DNA from 3 places in the Kluyvera sichuanensis genome. Region 2 is predicted to be linked to each of the others. Evidence: predicted binding sites of a transcription regulator. Region 2 holds the regulator's gene; each other region holds the start of a gene.
What was found. Region 2 encodes sigma-54, which starts transcription at its own class of promoters, with help from an activator protein. Its sites were predicted from a motif close to GTTGGCACANNTTTCGCTNT; they were not measured.
Positions count from the first base shown of each region.

Region 1: the regulator sigma-54 is predicted to act here: its motif matches at 3,196-3,215, upstream of hydN (electron transport protein HydN).
Region 3: the regulator sigma-54 is predicted to act here: its motif matches at 3,014-3,033, upstream of glnA (glutamate--ammonia ligase).

Region 1 covers NZ_CP162271.1:2,658,577-2,663,994, reverse strand. Annotated here, with positions in the region: gene AB2B48_RS12930 (6-phospho-beta-glucosidase) at 1-353, opposite strand, end outside; gene ascF (PTS cellobiose/arbutin/salicin transporter subunit IIBC) at 373-1,830, opposite strand; gene AB2B48_RS12920 (LacI family DNA-binding transcriptional regulator) at 2,093-3,106, shown strand; gene hydN (electron transport protein HydN) at 3,251-3,796, shown strand; partial or broken gene fdhF (formate dehydrogenase subunit alpha) at 3,832-5,418, shown strand, end outside.
Region 2 covers NZ_CP162271.1:3,166,228-3,171,645, forward strand. Annotated here, with positions in the region: gene kdsD (arabinose-5-phosphate isomerase KdsD) at 1-30, shown strand, start outside; gene kdsC (3-deoxy-manno-octulosonate-8-phosphatase KdsC) at 46-612, shown strand; gene lptC (LPS export ABC transporter periplasmic protein LptC) at 609-1,184, shown strand; gene lptA (lipopolysaccharide ABC transporter substrate-binding protein LptA) at 1,153-1,707, shown strand; gene lptB (LPS export ABC transporter ATP-binding protein) at 1,714-2,439, shown strand; gene rpoN (RNA polymerase factor sigma-54) at 2,485-3,918, shown strand; gene hpf (ribosome hibernation promoting factor) at 3,941-4,228, shown strand; gene ptsN (PTS IIA-like nitrogen regulatory protein PtsN) at 4,284-4,772, shown strand; gene rapZ (RNase adapter RapZ) at 4,806-5,418, shown strand, end outside.
Region 3 covers NZ_CP162271.1:3,761,513-3,766,930, forward strand. Annotated here, with positions in the region: gene glnG (nitrogen regulation protein NR(I)) at 1-250, opposite strand, end outside; gene glnL (nitrogen regulation protein NR(II)) at 260-1,309, opposite strand; gene glnA (glutamate--ammonia ligase) at 1,516-2,925, opposite strand; gene typA (ribosome-dependent GTPase TypA) at 3,305-5,128, shown strand; gene yihX (glucose-1-phosphatase) at 5,265-5,418, shown strand, end outside.

The DNA.
Region 1 (5,418 bases), 510 kb from region 2:
AACAGGTCGCGGTAGAAGGCGATGCCCGCTTCGTTAGGTTCCAGCTCGTCACCATTTGGATAGAGACGGCTCCAGGCAATCGAGGTACGGAACACGGTAAAGCCCATCTCCGCCATCAGCGCGATATCTTCTTTGTAGCGATGATAAAAATCGATCGCCTGATGGCTCGGGTAGAACTCATCGTCGCGCAGCGTAAAGCGCTTCTCTTGCCCCAGCTTCACCGGCAGGCGGTTTACGCCGTGCGGGATCATATCCACGGTGGTCAGCCCTTTGCCGCCCTCAAGATAAGCCCCTTCGGCCTGGTTGGCGGCAATGGCGCCGCCCCAGAGAAACCCTTGCGGAAATGTCGACATGCGTTACCTCGCTAAAAAATTATGAAATTCGTGCCGCCGCCGCACCGGCAGGCGCGTTGGCCTGACGCTTGCGCGCCTCAGCGGCGGCCTCTTCGACGGGAATATCTTCAAAACCAAGAATCAACGTCAGCACAAAGGAGAGCACCACCGCCAGCGCCATCACCCCAAATACCCAGACGATCGTCATCGGGTTAGCCGGGTCGAAGAACTGCACGCTGGTGAACAGGCCTGGCGCGGCCATGGAGTGGCTGGCAAGCCCGACGGCACCGGCAATGCCGCCGCAGATAAAGCCGCTTATCAGGCTGGCGATCAGCGGGCGTTTCAGACGGATGGCGACGCCGTACAGCGCGGGCTCGGAAATGCCGGCCAGAATGGCGGAAGCGGCCGCCGCCAGCGCGGTCTGACGCAACTCCGGGTTTTTGGTTTTCCATGCCACCGCCAGCGACGAACCGCCGAGCGACAGGTTGGCGCCAATTTCCGACGGCATCACCATGCCCTCTTTGCCGGTCTCGGCGATGGTCTGAATGATGGTGGGCGTAAAGACGCGGTGCATCCCGGTCATCACCAGCAGCGGCCACAGTGCGCCCATAATGGCGACCGACAGCCAGCCGAGGTAGCCGTGAATGGTGTACACCAATGCGGAGATGGCGCTACCGATCCAGATGCCAATCGGGCCAATCAGCAGGATCGCCAGCGGTGCGGCGATCAACACGATCAGCATCGGTTTAAGGAAGTTTTTAGTGACCGCCGGGGTGATCTTATCGACCCAGCGTTCAATGTAGGAGAGGCACCAGGTCATCACCAGCGCCGGGATCACGGTATAGGTGTACTTCACCGCCGTTACCGGGATAAAGGCGAATTCGACGTGCTCGCCCTGAGCCGCTTTCGCCATCAGCTCAATAAAGCTCGGATGCACCAGCACCCCGGCAATAGCAATCGCCAGTGACATATTGGTTTTGAACTTCACCGCCGCAGAGGCGGCGACCATCAGCGGTAGGAAGAAGAACGCGCCGTCGCCGATCACCGTCAGAATAGTGAGCGTCGGTGCGCCTTTTGGCAGCACGCTGGTCATCTCGAGGATCATCGCCAGCAGCTTAACCATCGATCCGCCGATAATTGCCGGGATCAGCGGCGACATGGTGCCGATCAGCGCGTCGAGGATCCCCGCGCCGATACGGCGTAAGGTGAGTTTCGGTTTTCCGACCGGGGCGGCAGGCTGCAGGTTGCTCGGCAGCAGGTTCACCACCTCACGGTAGGCCTGGGAGACGGTGTTGCCGATAATCACCTGGCACTGGTTGTCATTACGCACCACGCCCAGCACGCCGCTGATGCCCTTGAGGCTGGCGCTGTCGACCTGCGTTTCATCTTTCAGTACAAAGCGCAGGCGAGTCATGCAGTGCGTGACGGCGGAGATGTTCTCCACGCCGCCAAGCGCGCCCACCACGGATTGCGCCAGAGCCGCATAGTTTTTAGACATCGGAAAATCCTGTTTTATCAGTAGGGTACTTATCGCTCATCGCCCGGTGTGGCGGGGTGATGAAACGTTGCATAGGAAACCGGTTCCACATAATATTCATGTGTTATTTTTGTTACATCAAGATCTAATTTTTGTTTTTGATTAATTCGTGAAACCGATCACATGAACCAGCGTTGGGCAAAAAGCGCGCAGATCGGTGGATGCTGAAAATAGCGAAACGGTGAAGTACACTGCTGGCAAATGATTTCTCAAAGGTATGATTATGACGACAATGCTGGAGGTGGCGCGACGGGCGGGCGTGTCGAAAGCCACCGTATCCCGGGTGCTATCGGGCAACGGTTATGTCAGTCAGGAGACGAAAGACCGGGTGTTTCTGGCCATTGAAGAGAGTGGCTATCGGCCTAATCTTCTGGCACGTAACCTGGCGACCAAAAAGACGCAGACGCTGGGGCTGGTGGTCACCAATACGCTCTATCACGGGGTCTATTTCAGCGAGCTGCTGTTCCACGCGGCGAGCATGACCGAAGATCACGGGCGGCGGCTGATTCTGGCGGACGGTAAGCACAGCGCCGAGGAGGAGCGAGATGCCATTCAGTACCTGCTCGACCTGCGCTGTGACGGCATTATTATTTATCCCCGTTTTCTGAGCGTCGACGATATTGACGAGATTATTCAGCAGCAACAGCAGCCGATATTAGTGATTAACCGTCGGCTGCGGCGAAATAGCAGCCACTGCGTGTATTGCGATCAAAAATCCGCCAGTCAGAATGCGGTGGAGCGGTTAATTCTCCTTGGCCATCGCGATATTGCGTTTATTACCGGCTCGCTGGATTCTCCTACCGGTATTGAACGCCTGTCCGGCTATAAAGACGCGCTGACGAAGCACGGCATTGCCGTGCGTAAGGAGCTGATTGTACAAGGAAAGTGGACGCCCGCGACCGGTGCCGCCGGAGTGGATGCGCTGCTGGACAGTAAGGTGAACTTTAGCGCGCTGGTCGCCAGTAATGACGATATGGCGGTCGGGGCGATTAAACGTCTGCATGCGCGCGGAATAAACGTACCGCGGCAGGTTTCGGTGCTGGGCTTTGATGATATTACTCTCGCACCGTATATGGTGCCGTCGCTCTCCAGCGTGCGAATTCCGGTCACGGAAATGATCAAAGAGACCATCCACCGCCTTATTTTCATGCTCGACGGCGGGGATTTTAAATATCAGCAAACCTTCCCTGGTGAACTGATTGAGCGTGAATCCATCGTCCCCGGTCCGCACGCTTAGCGTCGTCATCTGTCATCGTCATAAGTGACGATGACAGCTTATCTCTCATCATCAGCAATAAAATCTCCTTAAAAAACAGCTAACTAAAAGTTGGCTCGAATAATGCATTCTCCCGCGAATTCACTGTCATTGCTGGAGAAGTTGATGAACCGTTTCATCATTGCTGATGCGAGTAAATGTATTGGCTGCCGGACATGCGAAGTCGCATGCGTGGTTTCCCACCAGGAAGATCAGGACTGCGCCGCGCTGACGCCGCAATCTTTCCTGCCCCGTATTCACGTTATTAAAGGCGTAGATGTCTCTACCGCCACCGCCTGCCGCCAGTGCGAAGACGCGCCGTGCGCTAACGTCTGCCCGAACGGCGCAATCAGCCGCGATAAAGGTTTTATCCATGTGATGCAGGAACGCTGCATCGGCTGCAAAACCTGCGTGGTGGCGTGCCCATACGGTGCGATGGAAGTGGTGGTGCGTCCGGTGGTTCGTAACAGCGGCGCGGGCCTGAAGGTGCGTGCGGAGAAAGCGGAAGCCAACAAGTGTGACCTCTGCTACCACCGTGAAGCTGGCCCAGCCTGTATGGAAGCCTGCCCGACTCACGCGCTGTTTTGCGTCGACCGCAGCAAGCTTGAACAGCTGAGCGCGGAAAAACGTCGTCGCGCCGCGCTCGATAGCGCCGCGTCTATCTCTCTTTAATCATCCTTATTTCTCTTTTAACAGGTCTGTTACTGATGAAAAAAATCACGAGTGTGTGCCCTTACTGTGGGGCTGGTTGCAAACTGAAGCTGGTTGTCGACAACGGTAAAATTATCCGCGCCGAGGCCGCCGACGGTAAAACCAACCAGAATGAGCTGTGCCTGAAGGGCTATTACGGCTGGGATTTTCTGAACGACACCAAGCTGCTGACCCCCCGATTAACGCAGCCGATGATCCGCTATGAAAAAGGCGGCAAGTTCACTCCCGTGAGCTGGGATGAGGCAATTCGCTATACCGCGAAGCGTCTTGGCGATATCAAAGCCAAATTCGGGCCGCGCGCCATTATGACCACTGGGTCATCGCGCGGCACCGGCAATGAAACCAACTATGTGATGCAGAAATTCGCCCGCGGCGTGCTGTACACCAATAACGTCGACTGCTGCGCGCGCGTCTGTCACGGCCCTTCAGTGGCCGGGCTTCAGGACGTGCTGGGCAACGGCGCGATGAGCAACAGCATCGGCGATATCGAAAACTCCCGCTGCCTGCTGGTTTTTGGCTACAACTGCGCGGACTCGCACCCGATTGTGGCGCGTCGCGTGATTAAGGCGAAAGACAAAGGGGCCAAAATTATCGTCTGCGATCCGCGTCGTATTGAAACCGCGCGCATCGCCGACTAGCATCTGCAGATGCGTAACGGCAGCAATATGGCGCTGGTGAACGCTTTCGCCCACGTGCTGCTGGAAGAAGACCTGTACGACCACGAGTACGTTTCTCGCTATACCACCGGGCTTGATGAATTGCGTGAAGTGGTCAAAGACTACGCGCCGGAAGCGGTAGAGTCCCTGACCGGTATTCCGGCCATGCAGGTGCGCCAGGCGATGCGTACCTATGCGGCCGCGCCGTCGGCGACCATTATGTGGGGCATGGGTGTCACCCAGTTTGGCCAGGCGGTTGACGTGGTGAAAGGGTTGGCAAGCCTGGCGCTGCTGACCGGTAACCTCGGGCGAGAAGCGGTCGGTGTTGGCCCGGTGCGTGGGCAGAACAACGTGCAGGGCGCGTGCGACATGGGCGTGCTGCCAAACCAGTTCCCTGGCTATCAGGATGTGGTGGACGCCGCCGTGCGCGAGAAGTTCGCCAAAGCCTGGGGCATCGATGCCAGCCTGATGGACGACAAAGTGGGCGTGCGCATTACCGAAGTGCCGCATCTGGCCATCGAAGGGAAGGTGAAAGCCTACTACATCATGGGCGAAGACCCGCTGCAAACCGAGGCGGATTTAGGTCTGGTGCGCAAAGGGTTTGAAGCGCTCGACTTTGTGGTGGTGCAGGACATCTTTATGACCAAGACCGCCGAGCAGGCGGACGTGCTGCTGCCCGCGACCTCATGGGGCGAACACGGCGGCGTCTTCACCTGCGCCGACCGCGGCTTTCAGCGCTTCGAAAAAGCCATCGAACCGACCTATAACGTCAAGCGCGACTGGGAAATTATCAGCCTGCTGGCAAGCGAAATGGGCTACCCGATGCATTACGACGATAACCAGCAAATCTGGGACGAAATGCGCGAGCTGTGCCCGCTGTTCTACGGCGTCACCTACGAGAAAATGGGTGAGATGGGGCACGTACAG
Region 2 (5,418 bases):
CACGACCTACTGCGCGCAGGCGTAGTGTAATCAAGGATATAAAGAATGAGTAATGCTGTCGCATCGGTCGCCACCTGTTATGGCCCGGTGAGTCCACAATTTATGGCGAAGGCGGAAAAAATCCGCCTGCTGATCCTCGACGTTGACGGGGTGCTTTCTGACGGGCTTATCTACATGGGCAACAGCGGTGAAGAGCTGAAAGCCTTTAACGTCCGCGACGGCTACGGCGTGCGCTGCGCCCTCACCTCAGATATCGACGTGGCGATTATTACCGGACGAAAGGCTAAACTGTTAGAAGACCGCTGCGCCACGCTCGGCATCACCCATCTTTACCAGGGGCAGTCGGATAAACTGATCGCCTACCGCGAGCTGATAGCAAAACTGAATCTCCAGCCGGATGAAGTGGCCTACGTTGGCGATGACCTGATCGACTGGCCGGTGATGGCAGAAATTGGTCTTAGCGTCGCCGTCGCGGATGCGCATCCTCTGCTGCTACCGAAAGCCGATTACGTGACGCGTATTGCGGGCGGCCGCGGTGCAGTTCGCGAAGTCTGCGACCTGCTGCTAATGGCGCAAGGGAAGCTGGAAGAAGCCAAAGGGCAATCGATATGAGTAAAACCAGACGTTGGGTTATTATTGTGCTATCGCTGGTTGCGCTTGTCCTGATCGGCCTGAACCTGGCCGATAAAGACGACACGAGCCAGGCCGTCGTTAACGCAAACGATCCAACCTACCAAAGCGAACATACCGATACCGTGGTGTACAGCCCCGAGGGCGCGCTCAGCTACCGGTTAATCGCCGAGCATGTGGAGTATTTTTCCGACCAGGCGTTGTCATGGTTTACCCACCCGTTTTTGACAACCTATGACACCAACAAGGTGCCGACCTGGTCGATTAAAGCAGATAAAGCCAAGCTCACTAATGACCGCATGCTGTATCTCTATGGGCACGTTGAAATCAACGCGCTGACAGAAGACGCACAACTGCGTAAGATTACTACGGATAATGCCCAGGTAAACCTGACGACTCAGGACGTTTCCTCTGACGATCTGGTGACGTTATACGGAACAACATTTAATTCCAGCGGCCTGAAAATGCGCGGCAATTTACGCAGCAAAAACGCCGAGCTGATTGAAAAGGTTAGAACCTCTTATGAAATTCAGAACAAACAAACTCAGCCTTAAGCTGGCACTTGCCGGTTCCTTGCTGGCCGCCAGCCTGCCGGCAATGGCGCTTACCGGCGATACCAATCAGCCGATTCATATTGAATCCGATCAGCAGTCGCTGGATATGCAGGGCAACGTCGTGACCTTCACCGGTAACGTAGTGGTAACCCAGGGCAGCATCAAAATCAACGCCGATAAGGTCGTCGTGACCCGTCCGGCGGACCAGAAAGGCAAAGAAGTCATCGACGGTTACGGTAACCCGGCAACCTTCTACCAGATGCAGGACAACGGCAAGCCGGTAAAAGGCCGCGCCTCGAAAATGCATTATGAGCTGGCAAACGACTTCGTGGTGCTGACCGGCAACGCTTACCTTGAGCAGCTGGATAGCAACATCAAAGGCGACAAGATCACTTATCTGGTCAAAGAGCAGAAAATGCAGGCGTTTAGCGACAAAGGTAAACGCGTAACCACCGTGCTGGTTCCATCGCAGCTGCAGGACAAGTCCAAAGACCAGGCTCCGGCACAGAAGAAGAGTAACTAATTCGTTATGGCGACATTAACTGCAAAAAATCTGGCGAAGGCCTACAAAGGCCGCCGCGTGGTGGAAGATGTCAGTCTGACCGTGAATTCCGGTGAGATTGTGGGCCTGCTTGGGCCAAACGGCGCGGGCAAAACTACCACCTTCTACATGGTGGTCGGGATCGTTCCTCGTGATGCCGGCAATATCATCATCGATGATGAAGACATTAGCCTGCTGCCGCTGCACGCCCGCGCGCGTCGCGGTATCGGCTATCTGCCGCAGGAAGCCTCCATTTTCCGCCGTCTGAGCGTCTACGATAACCTGATGGCGGTGCTGCAGATCCGTGACGATCTGAGCAACGAACAGCGGGAAGACCGTGCCAAAGAGTTGATGGAAGAGTTCCACATCGAGCATCTGCGCGACAGCCTTGGCCAGGCGCTTTCCGGCGGTGAACGTCGCCGCGTTGAAATCGCCCGCGCGCTGGCGGCAAACCCGAAATTTATCCTGCTGGATGAACCGTTTGCCGGCGTTGACCCGATCTCCGTTATCGATATTAAACGCATCATTGAACACCTCCGCGACAGCGGTCTTGGCGTGCTGATCACCGACCACAACGTACGTGAAACGCTGGCCGTGTGTGAACGCGCCTATATCGTCAGCCAGGGGCACCTGATTGCCCACGGTACCCCTCAGGAGATCCTACAAGACGAACATGTTAAACGCGTGTATCTTGGGGAAGACTTCAGACTCTGATAGGGTAGTGGTTTACGACGTTAGCGGGAGATATTCGTTCTGAACATGAAGCAAGGTTTGCAATTAAGGCTCAGCCAACAGCTTGCCATGACGCCACAGCTGCAACAGGCAATCCGTCTGCTGCAGCTGTCTACGCTGGAACTTCAGCAGGAACTCCAGCAGGCGCTGGAGAGTAACCCCCTGCTTGAGCAAACCGATCTTCACGAAGAAGTAGAGACTCAGGAAACCGTCGATAACGAAACGCTGGACAGCGTTGATGCGCTGGAAAAACCTGATATGCCCGAAGAGCTGCCGCTCGACGCCAGCTGGGATGAAATCTACACCGCCGGAACCCCTTCCGGGACCGGCGCTGATTATCAGGACGATGAATTACCGGTTTATCAGGGTGAAACCACCCAGTCGCTTCAGGATTATCTGATGTGGCAGGTTGAGCTGACGCCGTTTACCGAGACCGACCGGGCTATTGCGACTTCGATCGTCGACGCGGTGGACGACACCGGCTATCTCACCGTCACGGTGGAAGACATTCTGGAAGGGATTGGCGACGAAGAGGTTGGCCTCGATGAAGTGGAAGCCGTGCTCAAGCGGATCCAACGCTTCGATCCAGTCGGCGTCGCCGCCAAAGATCTCCGCGATTGCCTGCTGATCCAACTTTCTCAGTTCTCCCCCGCTACGCCGCGAATCACTGAAGCCCGTCTGATTATCAGCGATCATCTCGATCTGCTCGCCAACCACGATTTCCGTTCACTGATGCGCGTCACGCGGCTGAAAGAGGACGTGTTGAAAGAGGCGGTGGATCTGATCCAGTCGCTGGATCCGCGCCCGGGTCAGTCGATCCAGACCGGCGAGCCGGAGTATGTGATCCCAGACGTACTGGTGCGCAAGGTGAACGATCGCTGGGTCGTTGAGCTGAACGCCGACAGCATTCCGCGTCTGCAGATCAACCAACACTACGCGGGAATGTGCAACAACGCCCGTAACGACGCCGACAGCCAGTTTATCCGCAGCAATCTGCAGGACGCGAAATGGCTGATTAAGAGCCTTGAGAGCCGTAACGACACGCTGCTGCGAGTCAGCCGCTGCATCGTTGAACAACAGCAGGCCTTTTTCGATCTCGGCGAAGAGTATATGAAACCGATGGTGCTGGCGGATATCGCCCAGACCGTCGAGATGCACGAGTCCACCATTTCGCGTGTGACCACGCAAAAGTATTTGCATAGCCCACGAGGCATTTTCGAGCTTAAGTATTTCTTCTCCAGTCACGTGAGTACCGAGGGCGGCGGCGAGGCCTCTTCCACGGCGATTCGCGCGCTGGTTAAGAAATTAATTGCCGCGGAGAACCCCGCAAAACCACTGAGCGACAGTAAACTGACCACCATGCTCTCTGAACAGGGTATCATGGTGGCACGGCGTACCGTTGCAAAGTACCGAGAGTCTTTATCCATTCCGCCGTCTAACCAGCGTAAACAACTGGTTTGACACAACTGATAAGGAAGACACTATGCAACTCAACATCACTGGACACAACGTCGAAATTACCGATGCGATGCGCGAATTTGTGAATACGAAATTCGTTAAGCTCGAACAGTATTTCGAGAGGATCAATCAGGTCTACATTGTGTTGAAGGTGGAGAAATTGACGCACATCTCGGATGCAACGTTGCATGTTAACGGGGGCGAACTTCATGCTAGCGCGGAAGGCAAGGATATGTACGCCGCCATCGACGGTTTGATCGACAAACTGGCGAGACAGTTAAACAAGCATAAAGACAAACTAAAACAACATTGATTGTCCGAGCAGTCGCCCGATATGCCCGCATACCGGGCGATGCTTAGGTGAAATTATGACAAATAACGATTCGGCTCTTCAACTGAGCAATGTCCTTAACCAGGAATGTACCCGCAGTGCTGTGCACTGTCAGAGTAAGAAACGCGCGCTGGAAATCATCAGCGAACTGGCGGCAAAACAGCTAGGCCTGCCTCCGCAGGTGGTCTTTGAAGCCATCTTGACCCGCGAGAAGATGGGCAGTACCGGTATTGGTAACGGTATCGCTATTCCTCACGGCAAGCTGGAAGAGGATACGCTGCGCGCGGTTGGCGTGTTTGTGCAGCTGGAAACCCCGATCGCCTTTGATGCTATCGACAATCAGCCCGTCGATTTACTCTTTGCGCTCCTGGTGCCGGCAGACCAGACCAAAACCCACCTGCACACGCTGTCCCTGGTGGCAAAACGTCTGGCGGATAAAACCATTTGCCGTCGTCTGCGCGCCGCGCAGAGCGACGAAGAGCTGTATCAAATCATCACCGATACGGAAACTCACGATGATGCATAGTGGACATCACATCGTACTGAGGAGAAACGGTACATGGTACTGATGATCGTCAGCGGCCGCTCTGGCTCGGGAAAATCGGTCGCCTTACGCGCGCTGGAGGACATGGGCTTTTATTGCGTCGATAACCTGCCGGTTGTGCTGCTGCCAGAACTGGCAAAAACGCTCGCTGACCGGGAAATATCGGCCGCCGTCAGCATCGACGTGCGTAACATGCCTGAATCACCGGAAATCTTTGAGCGGGCCATGGAAAACCTGCCGGATAACTTCTCTCCGCAGCTGTTGTTCCTTGATGCCGATCGTAACACCCTGATTCGCCGCTACAGCGACACTCGCCGCCTGCACCCTCTCTCCAGTAAGAATCTGTCGCTGGAAAGCGCCATTGATGAAGAGAGCAATCTGCTGGAGCCGCTGCGCTCCCGTGCCGACCTGATCGTCGATACCTCCGAGATGTCGGTTCACGAACTGGCGGAGATGCTGCGTACTCGCCTGCTGGGCAAACGCGAGCGCGAGTTAACGATGGTGTTCGAATCTTTCGGCTTCAAGCACGGTATTCCGATTGATGCCGACTACGTCTTCGACGTCCGTTTCCTGCCGAACCCGCACTGGGATCCTAAGCTGCGTCCGATGACCGGCCTGGACAAACCGG
Region 3 (5,418 bases), 600 kb from region 2:
GCGCAGTCATTATGATGACCGGAAGCATCGGATGGCGCTGCTTAATTTGCGTTAACAGCGCCAGTCCGTCCATTCCGGGCATGCGGATATCGGACATCAGCACGTCAGGCGTTTTGGTGGCCAGCGCATCCAGCACCTCTTTTCCGCCTTCAAACGTGGTGCAGGTTAACCCCGCGCCGGTGAGCGCGCGTTCAAGCACCCAACGGATGGAGCTATCGTCATCAACGACCCAGACTATCCCTCGTTGCATAAACACACCTTATTTCTTGATTGGCAGGAAAACCGAGAACTCGGTATGGCCTGGCCAACTGGTAAATTCAATTTTGCCGGAGTGCTGATCGATAAGGCTGCGCGCTATCGACAGACCCAGCCCGGTGCCGCCTTCGCGGCCGCTGACCATCGGGTAAAACAGCGTATCCTGCAAATGCGATGGAATACCGGGGCCGTTATCTTCAACATCAATTCGAGCGGCCAGTCGGTAGCGTACGCCGTGCAGCGTTAACTGAAATGCGGTGCGGGTGCGCAGGACAATTTCGCCCCCTTCCGGGCCAAGCGCCTGCAGCGCGTTGCGCACAATATTCAGCAGAACTTGTTCAATCTGGTCTGGATCGTGCGGAAGTTCCGGCAAACTTGGATCGTAATCGCGCACCAGAGTGACGTTCTCCGGCAGCTCCATCGACACCAGTTTGACGACGCGTTCCGCCACTTTATGAATGCTCTCGGTGATGTGCGTACCGGGATGCTGTGGGCCAAGCAGACGGTCGACCAGATTCCGCAGGCGGTCGGCCTGCTCAATGATGACGTTGGTGTACTCGGTCAGCGCCGGGTCAGGCAGCGCCTTACTGAGTAGCTGCGCAGCGCCGCGTAAGCCACCCAGCGGGTTTTTAATCTCGTGGGCGAGCCCACGTACCAGATCGCGCGCTGCGATTTGCTGAGCGTGCTGGAGCTGCTCCTGGCTGAGGCGGCGTTGATTATCCATCGGCGCCATTTCCAGCAGGATGAAACCGTCTGGCAAACGCTGCGCGGTCAGCGAAAGAATATGCGAGCGCCCGTCAATCACCAGCGTCACTTCGTTATCGGTAAACCCCTGGCCCGTTTGCAGGCTCTCCTGCATCAAGCCAATGTTCAGCGAGAAATAGCTCAGAAGCTCGGGTAAGGGCGTACCAAAGAGTTTGCGCGCGCTCTGTGCCAGCAGTTGCTGTGCGGCAGGGTTCGCATAGTGAACGGCCAGGTCATCATCGACCAGTAAAATGCTGTTGATTAACGAGTTAAGGATCTGCCCAGCATCGGGCAGTGCGCCTGTTGCCATTTAGCAGTCTCCTGAAAAGGCTTGCACTGTTTTAGTGCAGTATAGCTTTTTACGGGTAAAAAGCGCGAGATATCAGGTTGTTGGTGGAGAAAAAAGCCCATCCTGAGATGGGCTGAAAGTTTCCACGGCAACTTAATTCCAGGGAGTGCGCCAGAACCTAAGGGCAATGGCGCGGCTTCAGCTGGAAAGTACAACTCAAAATACGATTAGACGCTGTAGTACAGCTCGAACTCAACCGGGTGCGGAGTCATACGTACGCGGTCGTTTTCTTCGGTGCGCAGCGTGATGTAAGCGTCGATAGCTTCATCAGTGAACACGCCACCTGCGGTCAGGAACTCGCGGTCTGCATCGAGAGCCTGCAGCGCTTCTTCCAGAGAGCCAGCAACCTGTGGGATCTCTTTCGCTTCTTCTGGCGGCAGGTCGTACAGGTTTTTGTCCATGGCTTCGCCAGGGTGGATTTTGTTTTTGATGCCGTCCAGGCCAGCCATCAGCAGTGCCGCGAAGCACAGGTATGGGTTAGCCGCTGGATCCGGGAAGCGCACTTCGATACGACGCGCTTTCGGAGAAGCAACAACCGGGATACGGATGGATGCAGAACGGTTACGGGCAGAGTAAGCCAGCATTACCGGTGCTTCATAACCCGGGACCAGACGCTTGTAGGAGTTGGTGGTCGGGTTAGCCAGGGCGTTGATAGCTTTAGCGTGTTTGATAACACCGCCGATGTAGTGCAGCGCTTGCTCGGACAGGCCAGCATATTTGTCGCCGGAGAACAGGTTTACGCCGTTCTTGGACAGGGACATGTGGCAGTGCATGCCGGAACCGTTATCGCCAAACATTGGTTTTGGCATAAAGGTCGCGGTTTTACCGAAGCGGTGAGCGACGTTGTGCACAACATATTTGTAGATCTGAATTTCGTCCGCTTTCTTGGTCATGGTGTTGAAGCGGGTGGCGATTTCGTTCTGGCCAGCAGTCGCAACTTCGTGGTGATGCGCTTCAACAACCAGGCCCATCTCTTCCATGATCAGACACATGGTAGAACGGATGTCCTGTGAGGAATCAACCGGAGGAACCGGGAAGTAACCGCCTTTAACGCCTGGACGGTGACCTTTGTTACCACCTTCGTATTTGGTGGAGGAGTTCCATGCGCCTTCGATGTCATCGATAGCAACGTGAGAACCGGAGATGGATGCGCCGAAGCGGATGTCATCAAACAGGAAGAATTCTGGCTCTGGCCCGAACAGAACGGTGTCCGCGATGCCGGTAGCGCGCAGGTACTCTTCAGCGCGTTTAGCGATGGAGCGCGGGTCACGGTCGTAGCCCTGCAGTGTACCTGGTTCCAGGATGTCACAACGAATGATCAGGGTAGACTCTTCAAAGAACGGGTCGATGAGAGCGGTAGATGCATCTGGCATCAGAACCATGTCGGATTCGTTAATGCCTTTCCAGCCACCGATAGAGGAGCCGTCAAACATTTTGCCTTCTTCGAAGAATTCGGCATTTACCTGATGCGCAGGAATAGTGACGTGCTGTTCTTTACCTTTGGTATCGGTGAAGCGCAGATCGACAAACTTCACTTCGTGCTCATTCAGCATCGTCAAAACGTGTTCAGCGGACATACTTAACATCTCCCGGATTTATCATTGTCGTCGTGGTAACGAGGTCTTCAATCACTGCTTAAAGTGGCGTTGTTGCCCTGAAATATACAAAGCGAAATCTGTGCCAACTTTTAAATCACCCCCAAAAGGCGTTATCATGCGCACCATAGTGCAAAAGGGCTGCACCACGATAGCGTCTTTGCACCATTATAGTGCTTATCCTGAAGCGATGAGCACCATATTGGTGCAAATTGTGATTAGGTGCCCTTTTTATGCTCCGTGAAAGCGATCACAAAGGAACTCTGCAATACTTGTTTGCGGAGGATCTCTGTGATCCTGTTTTGTAGTGCGATTAATCCGTGTACAATAACGCGCTATTTCTAATGCCCGAGGCAAAGTTGTGATCGAAAATTTGCGTAACATCGCCATCATCGCGCACGTTGACCATGGTAAAACTACCCTGGTCGATAAGCTGCTGCAGCAATCCGGTACGTTTGATGCACGTGCTGAAACTCAAGAACGTGTGATGGACTCCAACGATTTGGAGAAAGAGCGTGGGATTACCATCCTCGCGAAAAACACCGCAATCAAATGGAATGATTACCGTATCAACATCGTTGATACCCCAGGGCACGCCGACTTCGGTGGTGAAGTTGAGCGCGTCATGTCCATGGTTGACTCTGTGCTGCTGGTAGTTGATGCAATGGATGGCCCGATGCCGCAGACGCGCTTCGTGACCAAAAAAGCATTTGCTCATGGTTTGAAGCCAATTGTTGTTATCAACAAAGTTGACCGTCCAGGCGCGCGTCCTGATTGGGTTGTTGACCAGGTATTCGACCTGTTCGTTAACCTCGACGCGACCGACGAACAGCTGGACTTCCCTATCGTTTACGCTTCCGCGCTGAACGGTATCGCAGGTCTGGATCACGAAAATATGGCGGAAGACATGACCCCGCTGTATCAGACCATCGTTGATCGTGTACCGGCTCCAGACGTAGACCTGGATGGTCCGCTGCAGATGCAAATCTCCCAGCTGGACTACAACAACTACGTTGGTGTTATCGGTATCGGCCGTATCAAACGCGGTAAAGTGAAGCCAAACCAGCAGATCACTATCATCGATAGCGAAGGCAAAACCCGTAACGGTAAAGTTGGTAAAGTACTGACTCACCTGGGTCTGGAGCGTATCGATAGCGACCTGGCTGAAGCTGGCGACATCATCGCGATCACCGGTCTGGGCGAGCTGAACATCTCCGACACCATCTGCGACCCGCAGAACGTCGAAGCGCTGCCAGCACTGTCCGTTGATGAACCGACGGTAACCATGTTCTTCAACGTCAACACCTCTCCATTCTGTGGTAAAGAAGGTAAGTACGTTACCTCTCGCCAGATTCTGGACCGTCTGAAGAAAGAACTGGTACACAACGTGGCACTGCGCGTTGAAGAAACTCCGGATGCAGACGCATTCCGCGTTTCTGGCCGTGGTGAACTGCACCTGTCCGTTCTGATTGAAAACATGCGTCGTGAAGGTTTCGAAATGGCGGTTTCCCGTCCGAAAGTAATCTTCCGCGAAATCGATGGCCGTAAACAAGAGCCATTCGAAAACGTAACGCTGGACGTCGAAGAGCAGCACCAGGGTTCTGTCATGCAGGCACTGGGTGAGCGTAAAGGCGACCTGAAAAACATGAATCCAGACGGAAAAGGCCGCGTACGTCTCGACTACGTGATCCCAAGCCGTGGTCTGATCGGCTTCCGTTCAGAATTCATGACCATGACCTCCGGTACCGGTCTGCTGTACTCCACCTTCAGCCACTACGACGACGTTCGTCCGGGTGAAGTGGGCCAGCGTCAGAACGGCGTACTGATCTCCAACGGTCAGGGTAAAGCGGTTGCGTTCGCACTGTTCAGCCTGCAGGACCGCGGTAAGCTGTTCCTGGGCCACGGCGCAGAAGTTTACGAAGGCCAGATCATCGGTATTCACAGCCGTTCTAACGACCTGACTGTAAACTGCCTGACCGGTAAAAAACTGACCAACATGCGTGCTTCTGGTACTGATGAAGCCACCACGCTGGTCCCAGCTCAGAAAATGACTCTGGAACAAGCTCTGGAGTTCATCGATGACGACGAACTGGTAGAAGTTACCCCAACGTCTATCCGTATCCGTAAACGTCACCTGACTGAAAACGACCGTAAACGCGCGATGCGCGGTCCAAAAGAAGATTAATTTCTCTCTTTTGTCGTGACCTAAAACCCCGCCTATATGGCGGGGTTTTTCTTTTTGAAATAGAGCGCGTTTGTTCATGGTCAAAGTTCTCCTTTCCCGCTAGAGTGAAATTTCCACGGCGTGAACGGAGGCAAAAATGCTCTATATCTTTGATTTAGGTAATGTGATTGTCGACATTGATTTCAACCGTGTTCTGGGTACGTGGAGCGATCTCGCCCGCGTTCCGCTGGCTCGGCTAAAGCAGAGTTTCACTATGGGAGAGGTATTTCATCAGCATGAGCGCGGTGAAA